DNA from 3 places in the Kitasatospora sp. NPDC093550 genome. Region 1 is predicted to be linked to each of the others. Evidence: riboswitches for the same ligand, from Rfam matches in the RefSeq annotation. Region 1 holds a riboswitch; each other region holds the start of a gene.
The links. A riboswitch is a leader RNA that binds a small molecule or an ion and turns the genes downstream of it on or off. The one in region 1 is predicted to bind S-adenosylmethionine.
Positions count from the first base shown of each region.

Region 2: another riboswitch for S-adenosylmethionine. It lies ahead of ACIRD3_RS31630 (aminotransferase class V-fold PLP-dependent enzyme); the one in region 1 lies ahead of ACIRD3_RS07520 (IclR family transcriptional regulator).
Region 3: another riboswitch for S-adenosylmethionine. It lies ahead of thrC (threonine synthase); the one in region 1 lies ahead of ACIRD3_RS07520 (IclR family transcriptional regulator).

Region 1 is NZ_JBIWJF010000004.1:56,870-64,687, forward strand. Features, by position in the region: gene ACIRD3_RS07495 (asparagine synthetase A) at 1-92, opposite strand, end outside; gene ACIRD3_RS07500 (methylaspartate mutase) at 184-1,476, opposite strand; gene ACIRD3_RS07505 (cobalamin B12-binding domain-containing protein) at 1,473-1,916, opposite strand; gene ACIRD3_RS07510 (helix-turn-helix domain-containing protein) at 2,145-3,443, opposite strand; gene ACIRD3_RS07515 (threonine/serine exporter family protein) at 3,826-5,079, shown strand; gene ACIRD3_RS07520 (IclR family transcriptional regulator) at 5,117-5,830, opposite strand; SAM riboswitch class I at 6,033-6,175, opposite strand; gene ACIRD3_RS07525 (hypothetical protein) at 6,432-6,764, shown strand; gene ACIRD3_RS07530 (patatin-like phospholipase family protein) at 6,767-7,818, shown strand, end outside.
Region 2 is NZ_JBIWJF010000026.1:41,089-48,906, forward strand. Features, by position in the region: gene ACIRD3_RS31610 (NYN domain-containing protein) at 1-163, opposite strand, end outside; gene ACIRD3_RS31615 (hypothetical protein) at 491-754, opposite strand; gene ACIRD3_RS31620 (rhomboid family intramembrane serine protease) at 956-1,738, shown strand; gene ACIRD3_RS31625 (Lrp/AsnC ligand binding domain-containing protein) at 1,780-2,061, shown strand; gene ACIRD3_RS31630 (aminotransferase class V-fold PLP-dependent enzyme) at 2,086-3,456, opposite strand; SAM riboswitch class IV at 3,509-3,627, opposite strand; gene trpD (anthranilate phosphoribosyltransferase) at 3,735-4,811, opposite strand; gene ACIRD3_RS31640 (hypothetical protein) at 4,933-5,358, opposite strand; gene ACIRD3_RS31645 (heme-copper oxidase subunit III) at 5,755-6,375, shown strand; gene ACIRD3_RS31650 (c-type cytochrome) at 6,563-7,372, shown strand; gene ACIRD3_RS31655 (Rieske 2Fe-2S domain-containing protein) at 7,381-7,818, shown strand, end outside.
Region 3 is NZ_JBIWJF010000038.1:2,229-10,046, forward strand. Features, by position in the region: gene ACIRD3_RS36095 (trehalose-6-phosphate synthase) at 1-284, opposite strand, end outside; gene ACIRD3_RS36100 (glucosyl-3-phosphoglycerate synthase) at 323-1,327, opposite strand; SAM riboswitch class I at 1,475-1,608, shown strand; gene thrC (threonine synthase) at 1,625-2,905, shown strand; gene ACIRD3_RS36110 (MoaD/ThiS family protein) at 2,933-3,211, shown strand; gene ACIRD3_RS36115 (cold-shock protein) at 3,750-3,953, shown strand; gene groL (chaperonin GroEL) at 4,276-5,898, shown strand; gene ACIRD3_RS36125 (hypothetical protein) at 6,011-6,367, shown strand; gene ACIRD3_RS36130 (hypothetical protein) at 6,384-7,022, opposite strand; gene ACIRD3_RS36135 (PadR family transcriptional regulator) at 7,087-7,440, shown strand; gene ACIRD3_RS36140 (hypothetical protein) at 7,437-7,818, shown strand, end outside.

The DNA of each region.
Region 1 (7,818 bases):
TGGATCCGGAGCGTGCTCCGGGTGGCCGGCGCGGTCAGGTGGCGGCCCGGATCGGTCGGGGGCACCGGGGGCTGGGGCGTGGAGTCGGGCATGGTCGGGGTCCTCTTCTCTCGGGGAGGGTCTGTCGGGGAAGCGTCGGGGGCGTGGGCGGCTCGGCGCGCGGTGGTCCGGTGCGTGGCCGGCTCAGCGCGCGGCGGGCAGGCCGCGGGGTACGGGCGCCGCGCCCGACGGCGCGTCCCCGCCGTCGTAGCGCCGCTGGACGTGGGAGAGCGCGGCCAGCAGCCCGGCCGAGCCGAGGATCGGCGGCCGGCCGCCCTCGACCAGTCCGGCGATCGGCATCGAGCCGATCGCGGACCAGGACAGCCGCCCGTCCGGGCCCAGCGAGCTGCGCGTGCGCCCGGCGTTGTCGGGGTGCAGGCAGTACGGCACGTCCAGGTAGCCGGCCGCGAACGCCCGGACCAGGGCCCGTCCGAGGTCGGCGTCCAGGTCGAGCACGGCGCCGATCAGCGCCCTGGCCTCGGCCTCGATGCCGGTGTCCGGCGGGGCGGCGGGCCGGGGGCGGGCGCGCTCGGCGGTGGCGGCCGCGGCGGCGGCCTCCAGCGCCCGCACGTTCTCGGCGACGGTCGGGATGCGGTGCGCCTCGGCCGTGGTCTTGACGATCAGCCGGGCGGCACCGCCGCGCACGGCGAGCCGCGCCGCGTCCTGGAGCAGCAGCCGGGCTCCGCCGGGCGAGCGCGGGTACACGCCCATGTAGGCGTACACCACGAGGTGCCGGTCGACGTCCGCGAGCAGGTCGTCCGCGATCCGGCCGAGTGCGGCCAGCGCCTCCTCGTCCTGCTGGGCGTTGGCCTGCTGGGCGTAGCTGAGCGAGATGCTGCGCAGCCCGTGCTGACGGAAGAACAGGGCTTCCAGCACGCTGATGGCGATCAGCAGCGAGGGCGGGCAGAGCTGGCCCATCATGCAGCCGCCGAAGGTCTCCAGGTGCGGTTCGGCGCCGGAGTCCCGCCGGGCGGCGAGGAGTTCGCAGCTGGTCCGCCAGCGGGCCACCGCCTCGTGCAGCGGGGTGCGGCCGTACGGCAGGCAGTAGGAGACCGGCCCGCCCTCGGTGGCGTCCAGGCCGGCCGCGAGCAGCGCCCGGACGATCCCCTCCGGTGCCGCCGAGCCGTGCCGGACCTGCACCGGGAAGCCCGCGTCCGCGACCCCGTGCAGCACCGCCCGGGTGACCTCCACCGGGTGGGTGGCGATCGGGTAGCCGTTGAGGCCCGCCCCGGCGGCCAGGGCGCGCCGCGCCATGTCGAGGTCGCCGGTGCGGGTGTAGCTGTCCAGCGTGATGGTGCCGACGGTGACGGCGGCCGCCCCCCGGGTGGCGAGCAGGCCCGCCCGCATCGGGGCCGCCTCCGCCATGCCCATCCGGGGCTGCACCACCAGCGCGCCGGCCTCCGCGGCCTGCGCGACGAACGCCCCGAAGCTGGTCACAGCAGGACCCGGGAGCGCAGCCCGTCGACGAACTCGCGGAAGGCCTCCACCGAGGTGCCCTCCTCGAAGACGGCGTCGAAGCCGGCCGCCAGCAGCGTGCGTTCGCGGTCGGGGTCGTCGGCCCCGGCGATGCCGAGCTTGCCGCCGATGACGGTCGGCGTGGTCCGCAGCTCCGGGCAGGCGCGCAGCGCGGGGGCGACCCGCAGGCCCTCCTGGTGGCCGTGCCCGTTGACGCTGCTGATCACGATCAGGTCCGGTTCGATCCGGCGGCATTCGGCGAGCAGCAGCGCGTCCGGGACGCAGGCGCCCAGATTGGTCACCCGGTGGCCCATTTCCTCCAGCAGGAGCTGCAGGAACACCAGGTTCCAGGTGTGCGAATCCGAGGCCGTCGTCGTCACGACGACGTCCAGCCCGCCGTGTTCGGCGTGTGCGTGCTCCACAACTCAGCCCTCATCGGTAGAGATCGGCGATGGAATTCCGCCGACGCCCGGCCGGCGGTCCGGGAGTTCCGGCGCGTGTTCCGCGACGGCCCGGCCCCACCGAGAACGTTAGGAACGCCCGGGCCGGGCAAGCGGCAGGTCCTGCGGCACCTTGCGGCAGAATCGGCGCCCGGCCGCGGCACCGGCACTGCCGCACGGCCGGCGCCCCCGGGACGCCGGGGCCGTCGCTCAGCCCGCGACGGCCAGCAGCGGGACGTCCCCGGTCGGGGCGAGCCGGAGGCCCGGCTCCTCCCGGACGAGGCGCCGGCAGAGGTTGAGCACGGTGAAGCGCACGCCGCCCCGGGCGGGCACGCTGCGGATCAGCCCGCGCGACAGCAGCTCGTGCACCGTCGCCAGGCAGGTCTGCGGCGCCCAGCCGCTGCGGACCACCGCGTCCTCCCCGGACCAGTCCGCCGGCTCGTCCACGAGGACCTCCAGCAGGGCGCGCTGACGCTCCGTCAGTCGCCGGATGGCGGGCTCCACCTCGTCCCGCACGTCGCCGCGCGCGCCGTACACCAGCGGCGGCGCCGCCAGCGTGAACGGGGAGGCCGCCAGCCGGGCCACCAGCTGGCCGGTGGACTGCACCAGCGCCCAGCCCGCCGCACGCTCCAGGGCGCCCGGCAGGCCGTCCAGGTGGCGGCACAGCTCGGCGACGGCCGGCGCCTCGGACCGTTCCAGGGTGTAGCCGGGCCGCAGCCGGCACAGGTGCGAGAGCAGCAGCCGCACGGCGCCGACCTGGGCCAACGCCTCCGGTTCGGCGTCGAGTTCGGGGGCCGGTACGGGCAGCGGCGCGAGTGGGATGACCTGGCAGCCGGGCAGCGGCCGGGCCTCCCGGGCGGTGATCAGCACCCGCAGGCCGGGGCAGTGGTGGAACAGCCCGTCCAGTTGCCCGGCGTCCACCCCGCCGTCGGCGCCGTCCAGCACCAGCAGCGCGGGCCGGTCGCCGATCTCCCGGACGAAGTCGTCCAGCAGGCCGCGCCAGGGGTGCGGGCCACCGCCGCAGTCGACCCAGCGGACCGGCCAGTGGGCGCCCTGGTGCAGCCGACGGGCCACCTCCAGGGCGAGCCGGGTCTTGCCCACCCCGCCGAGCCCGACCAGCGCGACCAGCCGGTCCCCGTGCACCGCGAAGGCGTCGGCCAGCACGTCGGTCTCCATCTCCCGGCCGACCATCGCCCCGCGCGGCACCGGCGGGGCGGCCGGGGCGGGGGGCGTCACCGGCTCGCCGGCGAGCGGGTGGCGGCGGGCGGCCTCCTCGAAGTCCGTGCGGCTGCGACCCTCCAGCCGCAGCGCGTCCGCCAGCAGCCGGACGGTCTCGTTGCGGGGGCGGCGCACCCGGCCGCTCTCCATGTCCCGGATCGCCCGCACGCTGAGGGTCGCGTGGTCGGCCAGGCACTGCTGGGTCAGCCCGATCCGCTCGCGCCGTACCCGCAGCAGCTCGCCGAAGCCCGCCGCCGTCCTCACCGCTTGCAACGACTGCCCGCTGTCCATGCCTCGTCTGCCCTTCCGTGGTTCGGACACTCACCGGAGGTCCGGTCCGACGGCTGCAGCACTGGGCACCCGCGCGGCCTGTGGTCCGGTCGCACGGGACCCGGTGATCAGGCTGTGGCCCGCGAACCGGTTCCCTCCGGTTCCCGATGCTCCAGGCTCGCCGTCTACGCCCGATCAACGGCCGATCACCGGCCCCACCCGCCACCTTCACGGGGGCCTCACAAGCGGACCGGAGCCCTGGCGGCGGGCGTGGTGCCGACTGCGGAGGCGGCCGGACGGGCAGTCGAACGAACCCGGGCGGGGAGCGAACGGACCCCGCACCGGAAGCGATCAGACCGGGGCACAGTCGGACCGAACCGGGCGGGATGGGACGATACGTGCCATGCCTAGCACGTCTCCCCCGGTCCGGGTCGCCGACGCCCCGCCCGATCCGCTCCGCCGTCTGCTGCTCGAACTGGGCGAAGCCCTGCTGGGCGGCGGCCTTCCCGTCCATGACGTCGAGGAGGAGCTCCACGGCCTGGGGAGGGCCATGGGGGCCCCGGAGGTCCGGGTCGCCGCCCTGACCAACGGACTGTTCGTCACCCTGTCCGCCGACGAGGGCACCCGGTTCCAGCCGGTCGGCGCCGCGCTGCGGTTCGAGCAGACCGCCGACGTCCTCCACCTGGTGCACCGGCTGCGCGCGGGCGAGCTCGACGGGCCCCGGGCGCTCGCCGAACTGGACCGGATCCGCCGGGCGCCCGCCCGCTGGCCCACCTGGGTCGCGGACCTCGGGGCGCTGCCGGTCGGCGTCGGGGTCTGCCTCTTCCTGCAGCCGGTGGCGGCGAACGTGCTGGCGGCCGGGCTCGGCTCGCTGATCGTGGTGGGCCTGACCGTCGCCGCCCGGCGGCTGCCGTACCTGCGGCCGCTGCTGCCGGTCACGGCCGGGTTCCTGGTCGCGCTGCTGGTCCTGTCGCTCGCCCGGGCCGGGCTGCTGGACGGCGCGCTGCGGACGATCGTGGCCACGCTGGCGATCCTGCTGCCGGGCGGGCTGCTGGTCACCGGGCTGTCGGAGATCGCCGCGGGCGCGGCCAGCGCCGGTACGGCCCGGCTGGTGTCCGGCGCGGTGCAGCTGGCGCTCTTCCTCGCCGGGGTGGCCGCGGCCGCGACCGCGATCGGCATGCCGGCCACCGCCCTGGCCAACGTCCAGGTGGCCCGGCCGAGTTGGTGGGTGATCGGGCTGGGGCTGGCGATCGCCGTGGCCGGGGTGGTGATCAACGTCCACACCCCGCCCCCGGCCATCCCGTGGATCGTCGCGGTGATCGCGGTGAGCGTCACCGTCCAGGTGGCGGTGGGCTCGGCGCACGGGGCGGCGATCGGCGGTCTGGCCGGCGCGGTCTCCGCCGCGGGCGCGGCCACCCTGGTGCACTGGCTGCCCGGCGGTCCGCTCTGGCAGGTGCTCTACCTCCCGGCGTTCTGGATCGTGGTGCCCGGCTCCTTCGGCCTGCTGAACACCGCGCAGATCGAGGTCGGCAACGGCGCGCAGTCCGTCCTGGCGGCCGTGTCGGCGGTGTTCGGGGTGTCGATCGGCACCCTGATCGGCTCGGTGGTCGGCCGGATCCCCCGCCCCTCCCGCGCGCTGCGGCGGGCCCGGGCCTGAACCGTACGGCGCGCGGCGGGCGGGCGGACCCGGCCGGTCACGGGTGCCGCAGCGCCTCGGTGAGCCGGTTCGCCGCCTCGATCACGGCCTGGGAGAGCTGGGCGCCGGGGTGGCGGGTCAGCCGTTCGATCGGGCCGGAGACCGAGACGGCGGCCACCACCCGGTTGGACGGTCCGCGCACCGGAGCCGAGACGGAGGCCACCCCGAGCTCGCGCTCGCCGATCGACTGGGCCCAGCCCCGGCGCCGGACGCCGCTCAGCGCGGTGGCCGTGAAGCGGGCGCCCTGCAGGCCGCGGTGCAGCCGCTCGGGCTCCTCCCAGGCCAGCAGCACCTGGGCGGCGGACCCCACCTTCATCGGCAGCGTGATCCCCACCGGGACGGTGTCGCGCAGCCCGGAGAGCCGCTCGGCGGCGGCCACGCAGATCCGGATCTCGCCCTGACGGCGGTACAGCTGGGCGCTCTCACCGGTGACGTCCCGCAGGTGGGTGAGGACCGAGCCGGCCGCGGCCAGCAGCCGGTCCTCCCCGGCGGCCGCCGAGAGCTCGCCGATCCGGGGGCCGAGGACGAACCGGCCCTGCAGGTCCCGGCTCACCAGCCGGTGGTGTTCGAGCGCGACCGCGAGCCGGTGCGCGGTGGGCCGCGCCAGGCCGGTCGCGGCGACGAGTCCGGCCAGCGTGGCCGGTCCGGCCTCCAGGGTGCCGAGGATCGAGGTGATCTTGTCGAGCACGCCGACGCCGCTCGTGTTCTGCATGGATGGGTACTCCGTCTCGAATCCCGCGAGCGGCGGGTGGGCAGCGCTCGCGGAGGCTCCGGGTGGGAAGCCGTGGGGGGTGTGGTCAGCGGGGGCGGGCCGGAGAAGTCGGCCGGTCGCCTGCGCCGGGCACGAGAGGGGTACGCGGAAGGGCCGGGGCGGGAAGCGCCCGGGCGAAGGACAGCACAGAGAGCACCGTGTCTCCTCATCTTTCCCGCGCCACAGTGGCGACAGGCCGGAGTTGGCACTGATCCCAGGCGGCGCGGCGCGTACTTCGGACGCCGAGTCGACCGGGGAGTTGCCGGGGCTTCGTAGGGCCGGTCCCTCCACCCCTCTGGATGATTCGCCAGGAACCATACAAGATTCCCCGGCCCGCCCGCCAAACCCTTTCCGCGCCCTTCCCCGCCCCTGCCCCCGGAACAGCCGCGCGTCGCCGGTCGACCGTTCGACCTTCAGCGCGTCAATCCCTCCGGCACCGAGCCGGTTCCGGGTACCCGCCGCCCCCCTCCCGCGAACCGCCCGGATCGTGGCAGAGTGGAGGAGTCGGGAGCGCGGCCTGAGCGGTGGCCGACCTCCCCCGGAGTCCTTTCCGAGGTCTCCCATGCCCGAGTCGTACGACATCCGCTCCATCGCCCGGGCCCTGGAACTGCCGGACGCGCGCAAGGACCTGCACGGCCTCGCCCCCGACCTGCTCCGCGGCGAACGGCCGGCCGCCTCCGTCCCCGACGGCTCCACCTTCGCCCTCCTGCTGGAGCACGGCGGCCGCCGGCCGCCGCTCACCGACGACGGTCACGGCGCCCGGCCGACCGAACTCGTCCTCACCCACCGCAGCCGCACCACCGAACCGTGGGCCGACCCCGCGCGCCGGCGCGTGCGCCGCTGCACCGCGGTCCATCCGGCGACGGCGGCCGCGGGCACGACCGTGGAGGTCTGATCATGGCCCGCATCGGAGTGGCCCTCTCCGGCGGCGGCTACCGCGCCACCCTGTGGGGCGTCGGCGCCCTGATGTACCTCGCCGACTGCGGCCGGCACAAGGACGTGGTGGCGATCTCCTCGGTGTCCGGCGGCTCGGTCGCCAACGGCGTGGTCGCCCACGAGACCGACTACCGGCAGGACCCGGGCGCGGAGTTCGCCGAGCGCGTCCGCCCGCTGATCCGCCACTGCGCCCGCACCGGACTGTTCTTCTGGGGGCCGTCCACCAACCGGTACGTGCGCTCGCTGTTCGCCCTCGCCGGCGTGGCACTGCTGACCCTGCTCGCCGGGGTCGCCGCCACCGCCGTGGACGGCCTGCGGCTGCTCTCCGGCGTGCTGCTGGGCGCCGGGCTGCTGCTCCTGGCCGGCGCGGTGCTGGTGTTCGAGCGGCGCAGCGCGGTGGTGGACCGGGCGCTGGCGCGCGAGTTCTTCCACCGCGACGGCGCCGCGACGGGCCTGGCCGCGGTCGAGCGCTCCGTCGACCACGTCTTCTGCGCCACCGAGCTGCAGAGCGGGGACCACTTCTACTTCTCGCCCGGGTTCGTCTACGGCTTCCGCTACGGCACCGGTGTGCCCGGCGGTCTGCGGCTCTCCACCGCCGTCCAGGCCTCGGCCTGCCTGCCGGGCGCCTTCGCCGTCCGGCGCCTGCCGACCGCCCCGCACCGCTTCCCGCCGCCCGCCGGGCCCACCGGGGCCACCGCCGACCTGGTGCTCACCGACGGCGGGGTGTACGACAACATGGCCGACGAGTGGCTGGTCGGGCTGCCCGAACGGGCGCGGCGCCCCGACCACCCGCGCGCCCACTACGACGTCGACGAGATCGTCGTGGTGAACGCCTCGGCCGGGATGACCTGGCAGTCGTTCCCCGCCTCGCGGTTCCCGGTGCTCGGCGAACTGCTGGCGCTGGTCCGGATCAAGAGCGTGATGTACGACGTCGGCACCAGTCTGCGGCGCAGCGAGCTGGTCCAGTGGTCCGAGCGGCTCGGCCGCGACGGCGGGCCGGCCGGTGCGCTGGT
Region 2 (7,818 bases), on a different contig from region 1:
GCGCGGTGGCCGCGTACTTGGCCCGCCGCGCGGGGGTGAACTTCACGTACTGACGCAGGCTCTGCGGGAGCTCTCCCGGCGGCAGTCCGCCCAGCGCGTCCGAGGCCAGCCCGACCACCCGCCGGCGCACGCCCTCGGGCAGCGGCCGGTCCAGCTTCTCCACGGCGCGCTCCGCCGAGACCCCCTCGGAGCCCTCGGAGCCCTCGGAGGGCTCGGAACCCCCGCCACCCGCGGGCCCGACCGCTCCGGACGCGGCGCTCTCCGTCGGGCCCGCCCCCGGGTCCGACGCCTGCGCCTGCGCAGCGGGCGGAAGTCCCTGCGCTTCGCCGGGCTCCTTCGCTGCGTCCACCACGTCCTCGGCTCCGATCCTGTTCCGGCGGGGTACGGCCGCGACCGCCCCCTGTCGTCACGCTCCGTGCGTCTTGTCTGTTCTGTATTGTCCCGTGCGGCGGACGGGCGCGCCGCGCACCGCCCGCCACCCGTCCCGGGATCAGCCCTGCTCGGCAGGGGCCTCCGGGTCCTCGGCACCCGGCCGGGCCACCAGCTCGACCTGGTCCACGGCGTTGCACCAGCGGCACCGGACCGACTCGACGGTCTCGCTCAGGACCTCGGTCTCCTCGACCTTGGAGTCGCCGGCCAGGTCGAAGTGCAGGAACTCGGTCACCCGCGCGGTGCGGGTCACGTCGAACCGGGTGAGGTTGCCGCACAGGGTGCAGCGCCAGCGCGTCTCGGCAGTCAGGGCGGGGACGGTCATCGGGGGTCCTCTCGGGTGGTCCCTGGGTGGGCTAGGCGCTCCCCCCGGAGCCCCGGCATCGGCGGCGGGAGGCGGGAATGCCCGCCCCAAGCCTATTGCCTGGGGCAACCATCAGGACCACCGGTCAGCGGAATCGCGAGGCTAGTCCACCTGCCGTAAACCGCCGTGTCACCTGCGGCGCCCCGAGGGATGCTTGGCCGCATGGCGCTCGCGGCCCCCGACCACACCGCCGAGCGGGGCGGCCGGCCGCAGGCGCCCGCCCCGGCGGTCACCTACGGCCTGATCGCGGTCAACACCCTGGTCTTCCTGCTCGGCCCGGCCGCCGGGCTCAATCCGCTGTACGGCACCGGCCAGGCCCGGGTCTGCGCGGAGCAGCGGTACGAGCAGCGCTGGGGCGCCGTCCCCGCCGAACTGCTGACCGGGCGGCCGCTGACCGCCGGACAGCTGGCCGAGGCCCCGGACCCGGTCCCCGGCTGCCCGGCCGCCCCGACACCGGGCAAGCACCCGGCGCTGTCCGCCCTCACCGGCCTCTTCCTGCACGCCGGCTGGCTGCACCTGCTGGGCAACCTGCTCTTCCTCCACGTCTTCGGCCCCACCGTGGAACGGCGCGTGGGCCGGACCCGGTACGCCCTCTTCTACCTGGCCGCCGGCAGCCTGGCCGCGTACGGCTTCGCGCTCGCCGAGGCGCACTCGCCGGATTCCACCCGGGTGCTCATCGGAGCCTCCGGCGCGATCTCCGGCGTCCTGGGCGCCTACCTGCGCTTCCATCCGCGCGCCCGGGTGACCACGCTCGTCCCGCTGCTGTTCTTCCTGCCGCTGCGCTTCCCGGCCTGGCTGGTGCTGGGCCTCTGGTTCGCCCTGCAGTGGTGGTCGGTGCACGCGGCGGGCCCGGGGGTGGCCTACCTGGTCCACGTGATCGGCTTCTCGGCCGGTTTCCTGTACGCCTGCACCGTGGTCCGCCACACCCCGAGACGACCCGGCTGACGCCCGATACGCTGGCGGCACCCCACGAAGGAGCCCGAACAGTGATCACCGCCATCGTCCTGATCAAGACCAGTGTCGACCGCATCCCGGAGATCGCCGAAGCCATCGCCGCCATCGAGGGCGTCAGCGAGGTGTACTCGGTGACCGGCGGCTACGACCTGGTGGCGATGGTCCGGGTGCGCCGTCACGACGACCTGGCCGAGGTCATCCCGGGCCGGCTCAACAAGGTCCCGGGCGTGGCCCACACCGAGACCCAGATCGCCTTCCGCACCTACTCCCAGCACGACCTGGAAGCCGCCTTCGCCCTCGGCCTGGACGAGTGACGACGAGCAGCGGGACGTGACGGCTCAGCCCTCGCGGCGGCTGTCCGCGACGCAACGGCCGCCCTCGTTGCGGTAGTTCCACGCCGCGCCGTCCGTGACCAGCTCGCGGACGGCGGTCAGGAAGCGGTCGACGTGCTCGTCCGGCGTCCCGGCGCCGAAGCTCACCCGGATCGCGTTCAGGCTGCGCTCGCCCGGCAGCGAGGGCTCCGGGGCGCCGCACTCGGAGGGGGCGACGTCCTCGTCCCCGAGCAGGGTCCGCACCAGCGGGTGGGCACAGAACAGGCCGTCGCGCACCCCGATGCCGTACTCGGCGGACAGCGCGGCCGAGAAGTGCGAGCTGTTCCAGCCCCGGACGACGAAGGACAGCACGCCGACCCGGGCCGAGCCCTCCCCGAACAGGTTGAGCACCTTGACCTCCGGGATCTCCGCGAGCCCCGCGGTCAGCCGCTCGACCAGCTGCCGCTCGCGCGCCTCCAGCGCGTCGAAGCCGGCCTCCCGCAGCGCCCGGCAGGCCGAGGCGATCGCGTAGGCGCCGATGACGTTCGGCGAGCCGGCCTCGTGCCGGGCCGGGCCGGTCTGCCACTGCACGGCCACCGAGCCGTCGGCCTCCCGGGCCACCGTCCGGGTCGCCCCGCCGCCGGCCAGGTACGGATCGGCCGCGTCCAGCCAGTCCGCCCGGCCGGCCAGCACCCCGGCGCCGAACGGCGCGTAGAGCTTGTGGCCGGAGAAGGCGATCCAGTCGACGCCGAGCTCGCGCACCGAGACCCGGTGGTGCGGGGCCAGCTGGGCGGCGTCCAGCACCACCCGCGCGCCGTGCCGGTGCGCCGTCCCGGTCAGCTCGGCGACCGGCCACAGCTCGCCGGTCACGTTGGAGGCGCCGGTGACGCAGAGCAGCTTCGGGCCCTCGGGCGCCCCGGCGAGCGCGGCGTCCAGGGCGGCCACCGCCTCGGCCCGCGAGCGCGGCGCCCGCAGGTAGGTGACGTCCAGTCCGGCGTGCGCCCAGGGCAGCAGCGAGGCGTGGTGCTCGGTCTCGAAGGCGAACACCCGGGTGCCGGCCGGGACGGCGGCGGCCAGCAGGTTGAGCGAGTCGGTGGTGGCCCGGGTGAAGACCACCTGGTCGCCCTCGCGCAGGTCGAGGAACTCGGCGACGGTGCGGCGGCTCTGCTCGAACAGGTCGGTGGACAGCTGCGACAGGTACCCGGCGCCGCGGTGCACGCTGCCGTAGTACGGCGCGTAGGCGGCGACGTCGTCCCACACCCGCTGCAGCGCCGGCGCGCTGGCCGCGTAGTCGAGCGCCGCGTAGCCGACCTTCTCCCCGCTGGCGAGCGGGACCTGGACGTCGGAGCCCAGCACGGCGAGCGGGGCGAGGACCTCGGTGGAGGTGGAGAGGGACATGAGGATGCACTCCTTCACGGGGTAAGGGACCCCGGGAGTGCTAGTCGTCGGGCGTCCGCGCTTGTCGCACGGACGGCTTGCCGTGGCGACCCGGTCCTCACCCAGGGCACCCCGCCACGGACGGAGGGTTGCCGGACAGCAAGCTGGGGCTTGTCGCTGCCACTCATGACCTGGCGATGACTCTAGGTCGCGTCCGCCGGGTGGTCAAACAGTGGTCCACCATCCGGACAGCCGGGGAGCCCGCACCGGCGCACCGGTACGGGCTCCCGACCACCGCGTCAGTTCCGGCTGGTGGCCTCCGACCAGCGCCGCAGCAGCTCCTGCGCGGCACCCGAGTCGATGGCCCCGGCGGCCCGCGCCATGCCCGCCGCGAGCTGCTCGGCCAGCGGCGCCTCACCCAGGTCGAGCGCGACCAGCGCCGCCGCCGTGTTGAGCAGGACCGCGTCCCGGACCGGCCCGTGCTCCCCCGCCAGCAGCCGGCGCGCGACCTCGGCGTTGTACGCCGGGTCCCCGCCGCGCAGCGACTCGATGCCGACCAGCTCGATGCCGACCTCACGCGGGTCGAAGGAGGTCTCGGTGACCACGCCGTCGCGCACCACCCACACCTGCGAGGTGGTGGTGATGGTCAGCTCGTCCAACCCGTCGTCGCCGCGGAAGACCAGCGCCGTCGAGCCGCGCCGGGCGAGCACCCCGGCGATCAGCCCGGCCAGCCGGGTGTCGAAACAGCCGATCGCGTGGGAGGTGACCCTGGCCGGGTTGGTCAGCGGGCCGAGGATGTTGAACGCGGTCGGCACCCCGAGGTCGCGCCGGGCGGTGGCGGCGTGCCGCATCGAGGGGTGGAACTTCGCCGCGAAGCAGAAGGTGAGCCCGACCTCGTCGGCCACCTCGGCGACCCGCCGGGCGGAGAGGTCCAGTGCCACGCCGAGCTTCTCCAGCACGTCCGAGGAGCCGCTGGACGAGGAGGCGGCCCGGTTGCCGTGCTTGACCACCTTGGCGCCGGCCGCCGCGGCGACGATCGCCGACATCGTGGAGATGTTGACGGTCTTCGCCCGGTCGCCGCCGGTGCCGACGATGTCCACCGCCGGGCCGGGGATGTCCAGCGGCTCGGCGTGCGCGTACATCGCGTCCACCAGACCGGTGACCTCGTCGACCGTCTCGCCCTTGGCCCGCAGCGCGATCATGAAGCCGGCCACCTGGACGGGGGACGCCTCGCCGCTCATGATCCGGTCCATCGCCCACGCGGTGGACGAGCGGTCGAGGTCTTCCCCCTTCAACAGCGCCGCGAGGAGGTCCGGCCAGGAGCGGACCACCTGCGCGGGGTCGCTACCGCCGTTCGCAGGGTTCACGTTCACCATGGCTGACTCCAGCTGTTGTCGGTTCCCCCGGGCTCCGGAGGACGTCCGTACGGATGGAGTCAGCCTATCGAGCGGCGCGGCCCCTACGGCCCCGTCTTCTCTCCTTCTGAGACGGCCCTGCTCAACGGGCTGCCGGGGCCCGCTTCGCCAGCCGCGCCCGCAGCAGGGTGGCGACCGCCTCGGCCAGCGCCACCGGCTCCACCGGGTGGGAGATCGCGGCGTCGGCCCGGCTCCAGGCGGCGAGCCAGGAGTCCTGCGGCCGGCCGATCAGCACCAGCACCGGGGGGCAGCCGTAGATCTCGTCCTTCAACTGGCGCCCGAGGCCCAGTCCACCGGCCGGCACCGCCTCACCGTCCAGCACGCAGAGGTCCACGCCGCCCTTCTCCAGTGCCTTGAGCACCGCGGGGGTGGTCGCGCACTCCAGGTAGGACAACTCCGGAAGATCCTCGGCGGGCCGGCGGCCGAGCGCCGTCAGCACCTGCTCGCGGGTGTTGCGGTCGTCGCTGTAGACGAGGACGGTGAGCGTCTCATCGGTCGTGTACGCCATGGACCCTGCTCCCTCAAGTGTGATCCGGACCACGTTCGCCTGACCCGGATGCTACTCCCGATCACCCGCCGCCGAGTCCCCCTCGCGCACGTTCCTCCTCAAGCCGCCGCGCCCGGCACTCACCCGGCCGGCGGAGGACCCGTCACCCCGAGCCGCGCGGTCCACCCGTACGGCCGACCCGGGACCCGCTCCCCTACCTCTCACGGCTACTCCGACCGTGCAACGACGCGCCGGGCAACGGGGTCGCGGGCCGCTCCGAGGAACCGTCAGAAAAGGGACACGCCGCTGCTCAGCCCCCGTCCGGGCACCCCGTCGACCCCCAAGCGGGCATACCGCACGCACCGGACACTCCGAGGGACACCCCCCGGCGTGAAGACGGAATAAGGGACCGACATAATGTCCGTCGTGGCGACAGCAACAGCAGTAGAAACCGGGCACGCGCACGGATCGGTCAACCGGCCGAACATGGTCAGCGTCGGAACGATCGTCTGGCTCAGTTCCGAGTTGATGTTCTTCGCGGCCCTCTTCGCGATGTACTTCACGCTCCGCTCCGTCAAGGGAGCCGAGTTCTGGACCGAGAAGGCCCACGCTCTCAACGTGCCCTTCTCCTCGGTCAACACCACGATCCTGGTGCTCTCCTCGCTCACCTGCCAGCTCGGTGTCTTCGCTGCCGAGCGCGGTGACGTGAAGAAGCTCCGGGCGTGGTTCATCCTCACGTTCGCAATGGGCGCGATCTTCATCGGCGGCCAGGTGTACGAGTACACCGCGCTGGTCAAGGAGGACGGCCTGTCCCTGTCCTCCGACCCGTACGGCACGGTGTTCTACCTGACCACCGGCTTCCACGGCCTGCACGTGACGGGTGGTCTGATCGCCTTCCTGCTGGTCCTGGGACGGACGTACGCAGCCAAGCGCTTCACGCACGAGCAGGCCACCGCCGCGATCGTCGTGTCGTACTACTGGCACTTCGTCGACGTCGTGTGGATCGGCCTGTTCGCGACCATCTACCTGATCAAGTAACCAGCTGATCAGGTCGCTGGCCACCGGCTGCGGCCCCCGCCCTCACCGGCGACGGGCCGCTTCTGCCGGTGCCGACGCTCCCACCGACCGACCGCGCGCGCAGCCCTAGACAGGCAGCCTCGTGCCGGCCAGACCGGCCGCCGGGTGCACCCACCAGTCGACCAGATCCTGACACCGGGGTTATTCCGTGAAAAAGCTCTCCGCACGACGGCGCCACCCATTGGCGGCGCTGGTCGTCCTACTTCTCGCCCTGGCGGCAACCGGGGGGCTGTACGCCGCGTTCGCGCCCGCCGACAAGGCGCAGGCCGACGTCGCCGCGCAGTCGCTCGCGATCGATGAGGGCAAGAAGCTCTTCGCCGTCGGCTGCTCCTCCTGCCACGGCCTGAACGGCCAGGGCGGCAGTGACGGTCCGAGCCTGGTCGGCGTCGGCTCCGCCTCCGTCGACTTCCAGGTCGGCACCGGCCGCATGCCGGCCCAGCAGCCCGGCGCCCAGGTGCCGCGCAAGAAGAACATCTACTCGCAGGCCGAGATCGACCAGCTCGCCGCCTACGTCGCCTCCCTCGGTCCCGGCCCGGTGACCCCGAAGGAGGAGCAGTACACCTCGACCAACCCCGAGGACATCTCCAAGGGTGGCGAGCTGTTCCGCACCAACTGCGCCCAGTGCCACAACTTCGCCGGCCAGGGCGGTGCCCTGACCAAGGGCAAGTACGCCCCGTCGCTGGAGGGCGTGGACGCCAAGCACATCTACGAGGCCATGCAGACCGGCCCGCAGAACATGCCGTCGTTCCCGGACACCACCATGCCCGAGGAGCAGAAGAAGCAGATCGTGGCCTTCGTCCGCCACACCACTAGCGAAGAGCCCAACCCCGGTGGTCTCACGCTGGGCAGCCTCGGTCCGGTGACCGAGGGTCTGTTCGGCTGGATCTTCGGTCTCGGCACGCTCATCGCGGTCGCGATCTGGGTCGCCGCCCACACCACCAAGGCCAAGAAGTCATGAGCCACGACATGTCAGAAGAGAAGCTCCCGGAGTCGCACGGCTCCGCCGGCGAGGTGGCCGACCACGGCAACCCGTTCGCCGACCCGGGCCTGCCGGCCCACGAGCCCCGTCGCACCGACATCGACGAGCGGGCCGCCAAGCGGGCCGAGCGCCAGGTCTCGCTGATGTTCGTGGTCTCGATGATCGCCACCGTCGGATTCATCGTCTCGTACGTGGCCATCGACCCGGACAAGATCGTCTACATCTTCCCGCTGGGCCACGTCAGCGCGCTGAACTTCGCGCTCGGCCTGACCCTGGGCGTCGCCCTCTTCATGATCGGCGCGGGCGCGGTCCACTGGGCCCGCACCCTGATGTCGGACGTCGAGCTGCCGGCCGAGCGTCACCCGATCGAGGCCTCCGACGAGGTCCGCGCGGACGTCATCGACCAGTTCAAGACCGGTGCCGCC
Region 3 (7,818 bases), on a different contig from region 1:
AGCATGCGGACGGCCTGGCCGCCGACGTCGTGGCCGGCCAGGTCCAGGCGGCCGTCGGGAGCGTCCGCGGCCGCTCTGCGGTCGGCGTCGTTGAGGGCCGCGCAGACCCAGACGGCGTTCGGGTCGTCGATCGCGGAGAGGCCGGAGACCAGCCCGCCGCCGCCGCGTCGCAGGGTCAGCGTGCCGTCGTCGGCGGTGCTGAACGACACCGGTCCCCGGTTGGAGGCCACCAGGACGGGGGCGGTGCCGGTCGCACTCGAACGTTCGGTCGTGAGATCGCCCATGGTTGGGATGTTGCCGGGGCTCCGGGGTGGCAAACCCGTCAATGGCGGGTGGCGTATTCGGGGACGGTGTGCATGGGGGGGCGTTCCAGGGCGGTGACGGGGTGGGTGTGGCCGGTGAAGGCGCGGGTGTCCGGGTCGCGGGTGAACTGGGTGAGCTCGGGGCGGACGAGGTCGGCGGAGGCCTTGAGGCGGTGGGTGCGGTCGAGGCGTTCGAGGGCGGTGCGGTAGATGGTGGCGGCCATCCGGCCGAGGGCCTGGCCGTCCTGGTGGCGGTGGTGCCGGACGCCGACGTCGACCTGGGCCAGGGCGTCCAGTCCGACCAGCTCCAGCGCGTCGACCAGCAGGCCGAGCTCGACGCCGTAGCCGGTGGGGAAGGGCAGCCGTTCGAGCAGGGAGCGGCGGGCCGCGTACTCGCCGCCGAGAGGCTGGACGAAACCGGCGAGTTCCGGCCAGTGGAGGTTGAGGAGGGGGCGGGCGACGAGTTCGGTGACCCGGCCGCCGCCGGCCGGGACGACGGCGCCCGATTCGGTCTCCAGGGGGCGGTCGTACATGGCCTTGACCAGGTGGATGGACTCGTCGGTGAGCAGCGGGCCGATGATCCCGGAGACGAAGGCGGGGTCGAACTCGCGCAGGTCGGCGTCGACGAAGCAGACGATGTCGCCGTGGGTGACCAGCAGCGAGCGCCAGAGCACCTCGCCCTTGCCGGGGGCGGCGGGGAGCCGGGGCAGGATGGCGTCGCGGTGCTCGACCCGGGCGCCGGCCTCGGCGGCGACGGCGGCGGTGGCGTCGGTGGAGCCGGAGTCGACCACGACGAGTTCGTCGACGAGCGGGAGGCGTTCCATCAGCTCGCGGCGGACGGTGCGGACGATGTCGCCGACGGTGGCCTCCTCGTCCAGGGCGGGGAGGACGACGCTGACCGTGCGCCCGGTGCGTTCCTTGGCCGCGAGGAGGGTGCGGACCGGCCGGTCGGCCGCGCTCCAGGAGCGCCGGCGCAGCCAGGACGCCGCCTGCGGGAGGAGCTCGGGGGTCGGTTCGGCGGGCACGGAAGTCTCCTCGGCGGGTCGGGTGGAACGGCTCATCTCGCGTGGCGGACGGTCCCGTTCAGGATTGACGCCTTCGGATACAGTCTTCGTACAGCGGTCGGACCTTCGCACGCCGGGGTCACCGTTGAGCACCACCACAATTTCACAAGCTCATCCAGAGGGACTGAGGGAACGGCCCGTTGACGTCCCGGCAACCTTCCCGCGCGGCTGTCGTCGACAGGCCGGCGGGACAGGTGCCAATTCCGGCCTGTGGCGCGACCGCGCCGCGGGGAAGATGAGGAGAGAGGCCTCGCCATCATGGCTATCGACACCGCCGCACCCGTTTCCGTGGACCTCGGCCCGGCCGCCGCCCTGTCCTGTCGGGAGTGCGGAACCCGATTCCCGCTCGGTCCCAGCTTCGCGTGCCTGGAGTGCTTCGGCCCGCTGGAGATCGCCTACGAGTTCGGCAGCGCGGGTGCCGAGGAGCTGCGCAAGCGGATCGAGGCCGGTCCGACCTCGATCTGGCGCTACGCGCCGCTGCTGCCGGTGCCGGCCGACGTGGCCTCCAAGCCCAACCTCAACCCGGGCTGGACCCCGCTGGTGAAGGCGGACAACCTGGGCCGGGAGCTCGGCTTCACCGCGCCGCTGCACATCAAGGACGACTCCGGGAACCCGACGCACTCCTTCAAGGACCGCGTGGTCGCGTGCGCGATCGAGGCGGCGCGGGCGTTCGGCTACACCACGCTGTCCTGCTCCTCCACCGGCAACCTGGCCGGTGCGGTGGGCGCGGCGGCCGCCCGGGCCGGGTTCCGGTCCTGCGTGTTCATCCCGCACGACCTGGAGCAGGGCAAGGTCGTCATGGCCGGGGTGTACGGCGGCGAGCTGGTCGGCATCGAGGGCAACTACGACGACGTGAACCGGTTCTGCTCGGAGCTCATCGGGGACCCGGCCGGCGAGGGCTGGGGCTTCGTCAACGTCAACCTGCGGCCGTACTACGGCGAGGGCTCCAAGACGCTGGCGTACGAGATCTGCGAGCAGCTCGGCTGGCGGCTCCCCGAGCAGATCGTCATCCCGATCGCCTCGGGCTCGCAGCTGACGAAGATCGACAAGGGGCTGCAGGAGCTGATCAAGCTCGGGCTGGTCGAGGACCGGCCGTACAAGGTCTTCGGCGCCCAGGCCGAGGGCTGCTCGCCGGTGTCGGCCGCCTTCAAGGCCGGCCGGGACGTGATCAAGCCGGTCAAGCCGGACACCATCGCCAAGTCGCTGGCGATCGGCAACCCGGCCGACGGCCCGTACGTGCTGGACATCGCCCGCCGGACCGGCGGTGCCGTGGAGGACGTCACGGACGCCGAGGTCGTGGCGGCGATCCGGCTGCTGGCGCGGACCGAGGGCATCTTCGCCGAGACCGCGGGCGGGGTGACGGTCGGCGTGCTGAAGAAGCTGGTCGAGACCGGGCAGCTGGATCCGGCCAAGGAGACCGTCGCGATCAACACCGGCGACGGCCTGAAGACCCTGGACGCCGTCGCCGACGCCGGGATGAGCGCCGTCATCCGCCCGACGCTGGACTCCTTCCGCGCCGCCGGCCTCGCGTCCGCCTGAACCACCCCCCACCCCGCAAGGAGAGCCATGAGCGCCACCGTCCGCATCCCGACCATCCTGCGCACCTACACCGGCGGCGCCGCCGAGGTGACCGCCGAGGGCGCCACCCTGGCCGAGGTCATCGCCGACCTGGAGAAGAACCACGCGGGCATCTCCGCCCGCATCCTGGACGACACCGGCAAGCTGCGCCGCTTCGTCAACGTCTACGTGAACGACGACGACGTGCGCTTCGCCGAGGGCCTGGCGACCGAGATCAAGGACGGCGCCGGCATCTCGATCATTCCGGCGGTGGCCGGCGGCTGCTGAGCCGCGCCCCGCCATTCGGCCGCCCGCGCGCACGGAATTCCGTTCTCCGTACGCGCGGGCGGCTCGTTGCATTCCGGCTGGAATATTTCCGGGTGGAGTCGGAGTAGAGTGTCGCTCGGTTGGGAACAGGGGTTCCCTCTCGGCCCCGCGCGCGCGTCCTGCCGGAAGGCGTCCGGACGGTGAGACCGGCCGGGGAAACCTGTCAGGCCGGTGTCAGAATTACCGCGGGGATTTGGGTAATTCGTCCGCTATGTCCGGCGTTAAATGCCGAGATTTTCCCGATTCGGCCCGTCCTGTCCCTTGCCGCTGCGGCGGAATTACCGGCGGTTGACCCTGTTGCAGAGGGCGTCGGTCCGGATACATTCAGCGGCGGTCGACGCAATCACCCGCTCACCGGAGGCCGTTGGGCGCTCCGCGCGGTGGGTTGCGGCGTGCACGGCTGCGCCCAGGGGGGGTTCCCCGGGCCGGCCTTCAAACCAACCCGGGCCCGCGACCTGCGGGACCGTGAAGGGCCAGCACAGCACTAGGGGAGTTCGGAATGGCTCAGGGCACCGTCAAGTGGTTCAACGCGGAGAAGGGCTACGGCTTCATCGCGGTCGACGGTGGTGCGGACGTCTTCGTCCACTACAGCGCGATCCAGATGGACGGCTACCGCACCCTCGAGGAGGGCCAGCGGGTCGAGTTCGAGATCTCTCAGGGACAGAAGGGCCCGCAGGCGGACATGGTCCGCGCCGCGGGCTGACCCCTTCCGACCCCAGGAGCTCGGCGCGGCCCTACGGCTGGTGACCACTCGCTTCTCGACGGGCCCGTACGACACGTGTCGTACGGGCCCGTCGGCGTTCCCGGGCTACCCCGACGACGGCTCGCGGGTTGCCCATTGGGCTTGCACTCGACCACCCGGAGTGCTAATCATTGGCGTTAGCACTCACAGTGTGAGAGTGACAGCGGACCGGGTCGGTGAGGCCCCCGGGAGCGGCAGGGAATGGACCTCCGCGCACCAGGGCCGTCCGTCGCGGGCACCCCTTGGTCCGAGCAGTCGACCGTGTCCCGGAGGACCACTTCTGATGGCCAAGATCATCGCCTTTGATGAGGAAGCTCGCCGCGGCCTTGAGCGTGGCATGAACCAGCTCGCCGACGCAGTGAAGGTCACGCTCGGCCCCAAGGGTCGCAACGTCGTGCTGGAGAAGAAGTGGGGCGCCCCCACGATCACCAACGACGGTGTCTCCATCGCCAAGGAGATCGAGCTCGAGGACCCGTACGAGAAGATCGGTGCGGAGCTCGTCAAGGAGGTCGCCAAGAAGACGGACGACGTCGCGGGTGACGGCACCACCACCGCCACCGTGCTCGCCCAGGCCCTGGTTCGCGAGGGTCTGCGCAACGTCGCCGCCGGCGCCAACCCGATGGCCCTGAAGCGCGGCATCGAGAAGGCCGTCGCCGCCGTCTCCGACCAGCTGCTGGCCCAGGCCAAGGACGTGGAGACCAAGGAGCAGATCGCCTCCACCGCCTCCATCTCCGCCGCCGACACCCAGATCGGCGAGCTGATCGCCGAGGCCATGGACAAGGTCGGCAAGGAAGGCGTCATCACCGTCGAGGAGAGCAACACCTTCGGCCTGGAGCTCGAGCTCACCGAGGGCATGCGCTTCGACAAGGGCTACATCTCCGCCTACTTCGCCACCGACCTGGAGCGCATGGAGGCGACCTTCGAGGACCCGTACATCCTCATCGCCAACTCCAAGATCGGCTCGGTCAAGGACCTGCTCCCGCTGCTGGAGAAGGTCATGCAGAGCGGCAAGCCGCTCGTCATCATCGCCGAGGACGTCGAGGGCGAGGCCCTGTCGACCCTGGTCGTGAACAAGATCCGCGGCACCTTCAAGTCCGTCGCCGTCAAGGCCCCGGGCTTCGGCGACCGCCGCAAGGCCATGCTCGGCGACATCGCCATCCTCACCGGTGGCACCGTGATCTCCGAGGAGGTCGGCCTCAAGCTGGAGAACGCCGGCATCGACCTGCTGGGCACCGCCCGCAAGGTGGTCATCACCAAGGACGAGACCACCATCGTCGACGGTGGCGGCGACAGCGAGCAGGTCGCGGGCCGCGTGAACCAGATCCGCGCCGAGATCGAGAACAGCGACTCGGACTACGACCGCGAGAAGCTCCAGGAGCGCCTCGCCAAGCTGGCCGGCGGCGTGGCCGTCATCAAGGCCGGCGCGGCCACCGAGGTGGAGCTCAAGGAGCGCAAGCACCGCATCGAGGACGCCGTCCGCAACGCCAAGGCCGCCGTCGAGGAGGGCATCGTCGCCGGTGGTGGCGTCGCCCTGCTGCAGGCCGGTGTCGCCTTCGACAAGCTGGAGCTGGACGGCGACGAGGCCACCGGTGCCAACATCGTCAAGGTCGCGCTGGAGGCCCCGATCAAGCAGATCGCGACCAACGCCGGCCTGGAGGGTGGCGTCGTGGTGGAGAAGGTGCGCAACCTCCCCGCCGGTCACGGCCTGAACGCCGCCACCAACGAGTACGTCGACCTGGTCGCCGCGGGCATCATCGACCCGGCCAAGGTCACCCGCTCCGCGCTGCAGAACGCCGCCTCCATCGCGGCGCTGTTCCTCACCACCGAGGCCGTCATCGCCGACAAGCCGGAGAAGGCCGCCGCGGCCGCCGGCGGCGGCATGCCGGGCGGTGACATGGACTTCTGATCCTGATCGCTTCGATCGGATCGGCAGGACCTCGTCCGCGTGGGCGGTTCCCTTCGGGGGGCCGCCCACGCGGCGTTTCGGCGTTCGGGGGAGTTGAGGGGAGGATGGACGGATGGCTGCTGACGACATCGAGACCGCCCTGCACAACGCGCGGGCACTGATCCTGGCCGACCTCACCGCCCGGGACGTGGCGGACGCCGCCGTCGTCTCCCTGGTGGAGCAGGCCGTCACCCACCGGCGCTGGTGGCTGGAGCAATGGCCGGACGGCACCGAGTACGTGCTCGGGCTGGTCGCCCAGGACGTCCAGGACGCGCTGCTGGAGGCGTACGGACGGTGGCCGCTGTGCACCGCCTGCGCGGCCGACGGTGACCCGCACGCGCTCAGCGTGGAGCCGGAGTTGGGGCCGGAGCCGCACTGGGTGTGCGGCAAGCAGGGCGCGGTGGTGGCGCCGGTGGGGGAGCTGGTCTAGGCCCTCAAGAGAGGGCCTAGCCGGCCAGCTCGTGGAGTTCGGCCGTCAGGTTGGTGCGGGCGGCCGCCGTGAAGCGCTCGCGGGCGGTGGGGGTGCGGTAGAGCGCGGGCAGGGCCAGGAGCTGCCGCAGGACGGCGGCGCGGCCGGCCCGGAAGTCCGGCTCGGGGACGAAGCCGTACTCCTCGCGGACGGCGGCCGCGTACCCCGCGTACGCCTCGGGGGTGCCGCCGAGGACGGCGAGGTCCGCGTCGCAGAGCACTTCGCCGTCGCGGTCCCCGGGCGCCGGGTCGTGGCTGACGGTGAGCAGGACGAGGCGCTCGACCTCGGTGACGCGGTCGGCGGGCAGGCCGGCGGCGGTCAGCGCGCGGACGGCCAGGGCGGCGCTGCGCTCCTCGTTCTCGGTGCGGTCGGGGCGGTAGACGGCGTCGTGGAACCAGGCCGCGAGGCGGACGGCGTCCGGGTCGGCGGCGTGGCCGGCGAGGTCGTCGACGTGCCGCAGGACCGCGCGCAGGTGGTCGGTGGTGTGGTAGCGGCGCTGCGGCTCGGACCAGCGGCGCAGCAGCTCCCGGCCGTACGGCTCCGGGTCGGGGGTGGTGCCGCAGCGGTGCAGCAGGGCGGTCCAGGCGGTGAGCAGGTCGTCGTTCGGCGTCGGCATGGGGGTCATTGTGGCGCGTGGTTCCGGTGGACGGGATGTGCCGGTCAGCGATATATGTAGTCACATGACAGAACGCTCCATGCAGGAGCCGACGCTGCTTCTGCTCACCGCGCTGGCCGATGCCCCGAGGCACGGCTACGCGCTCATCCAGGAGATCAGCGCGATCTCCGACGGCCGGGTGAAGATGCGCACCGGCACGCTCTACGGCGCGCTCGACCGGCTGCTGGGCCAGGGCCTGATCGAGGTCGCCGCCGAGGAGGTGGTGGACGGCCGCGCCCGGCGCACCTACGCGCTCACCGACGCCGGTCGGGGCGCGCTGGCCACCGAGGCCGAGCGGCTGCGGGCCGTGGCCGCCGAGGCCGAGCGGCGGCTCTCCGTCGCCGTTGTCACTCCGAGGGTCAGGGGGGCCTTCGCATGAGCATGAGTGGGTCGACCGTTGCCGTCCGGACGGCGCTGGCGCTCTACCCGGGCCGTTACCGCCGCGAGCGCGGGGACGAGCTGGCCGACGTCTTCGCCGACACCACGGCGGAGGCCGGCCGGGCCGCCAAGGTCAGGGAGCTGCTCGACCTGGGGGCGTACGGGCTGCGCATGCGGACCGGGCTGACCTCCACGTCGCGGGGCGGGCGGCTGGCGGCGCTGGCGGCCCCGCTGGTGGTCGGGGCGGCCGCCGGACTGAAGGGGACCCAGGCGCTGTTGGAGCACCTGGCGGACGGCGTGAACGGCGTGCCGGATCCGGCGTGGGGGCTGCGGTACTTCCTGCCCTACTGGGGGCTGCTGCTGGGGGCGCTGCTCTCCG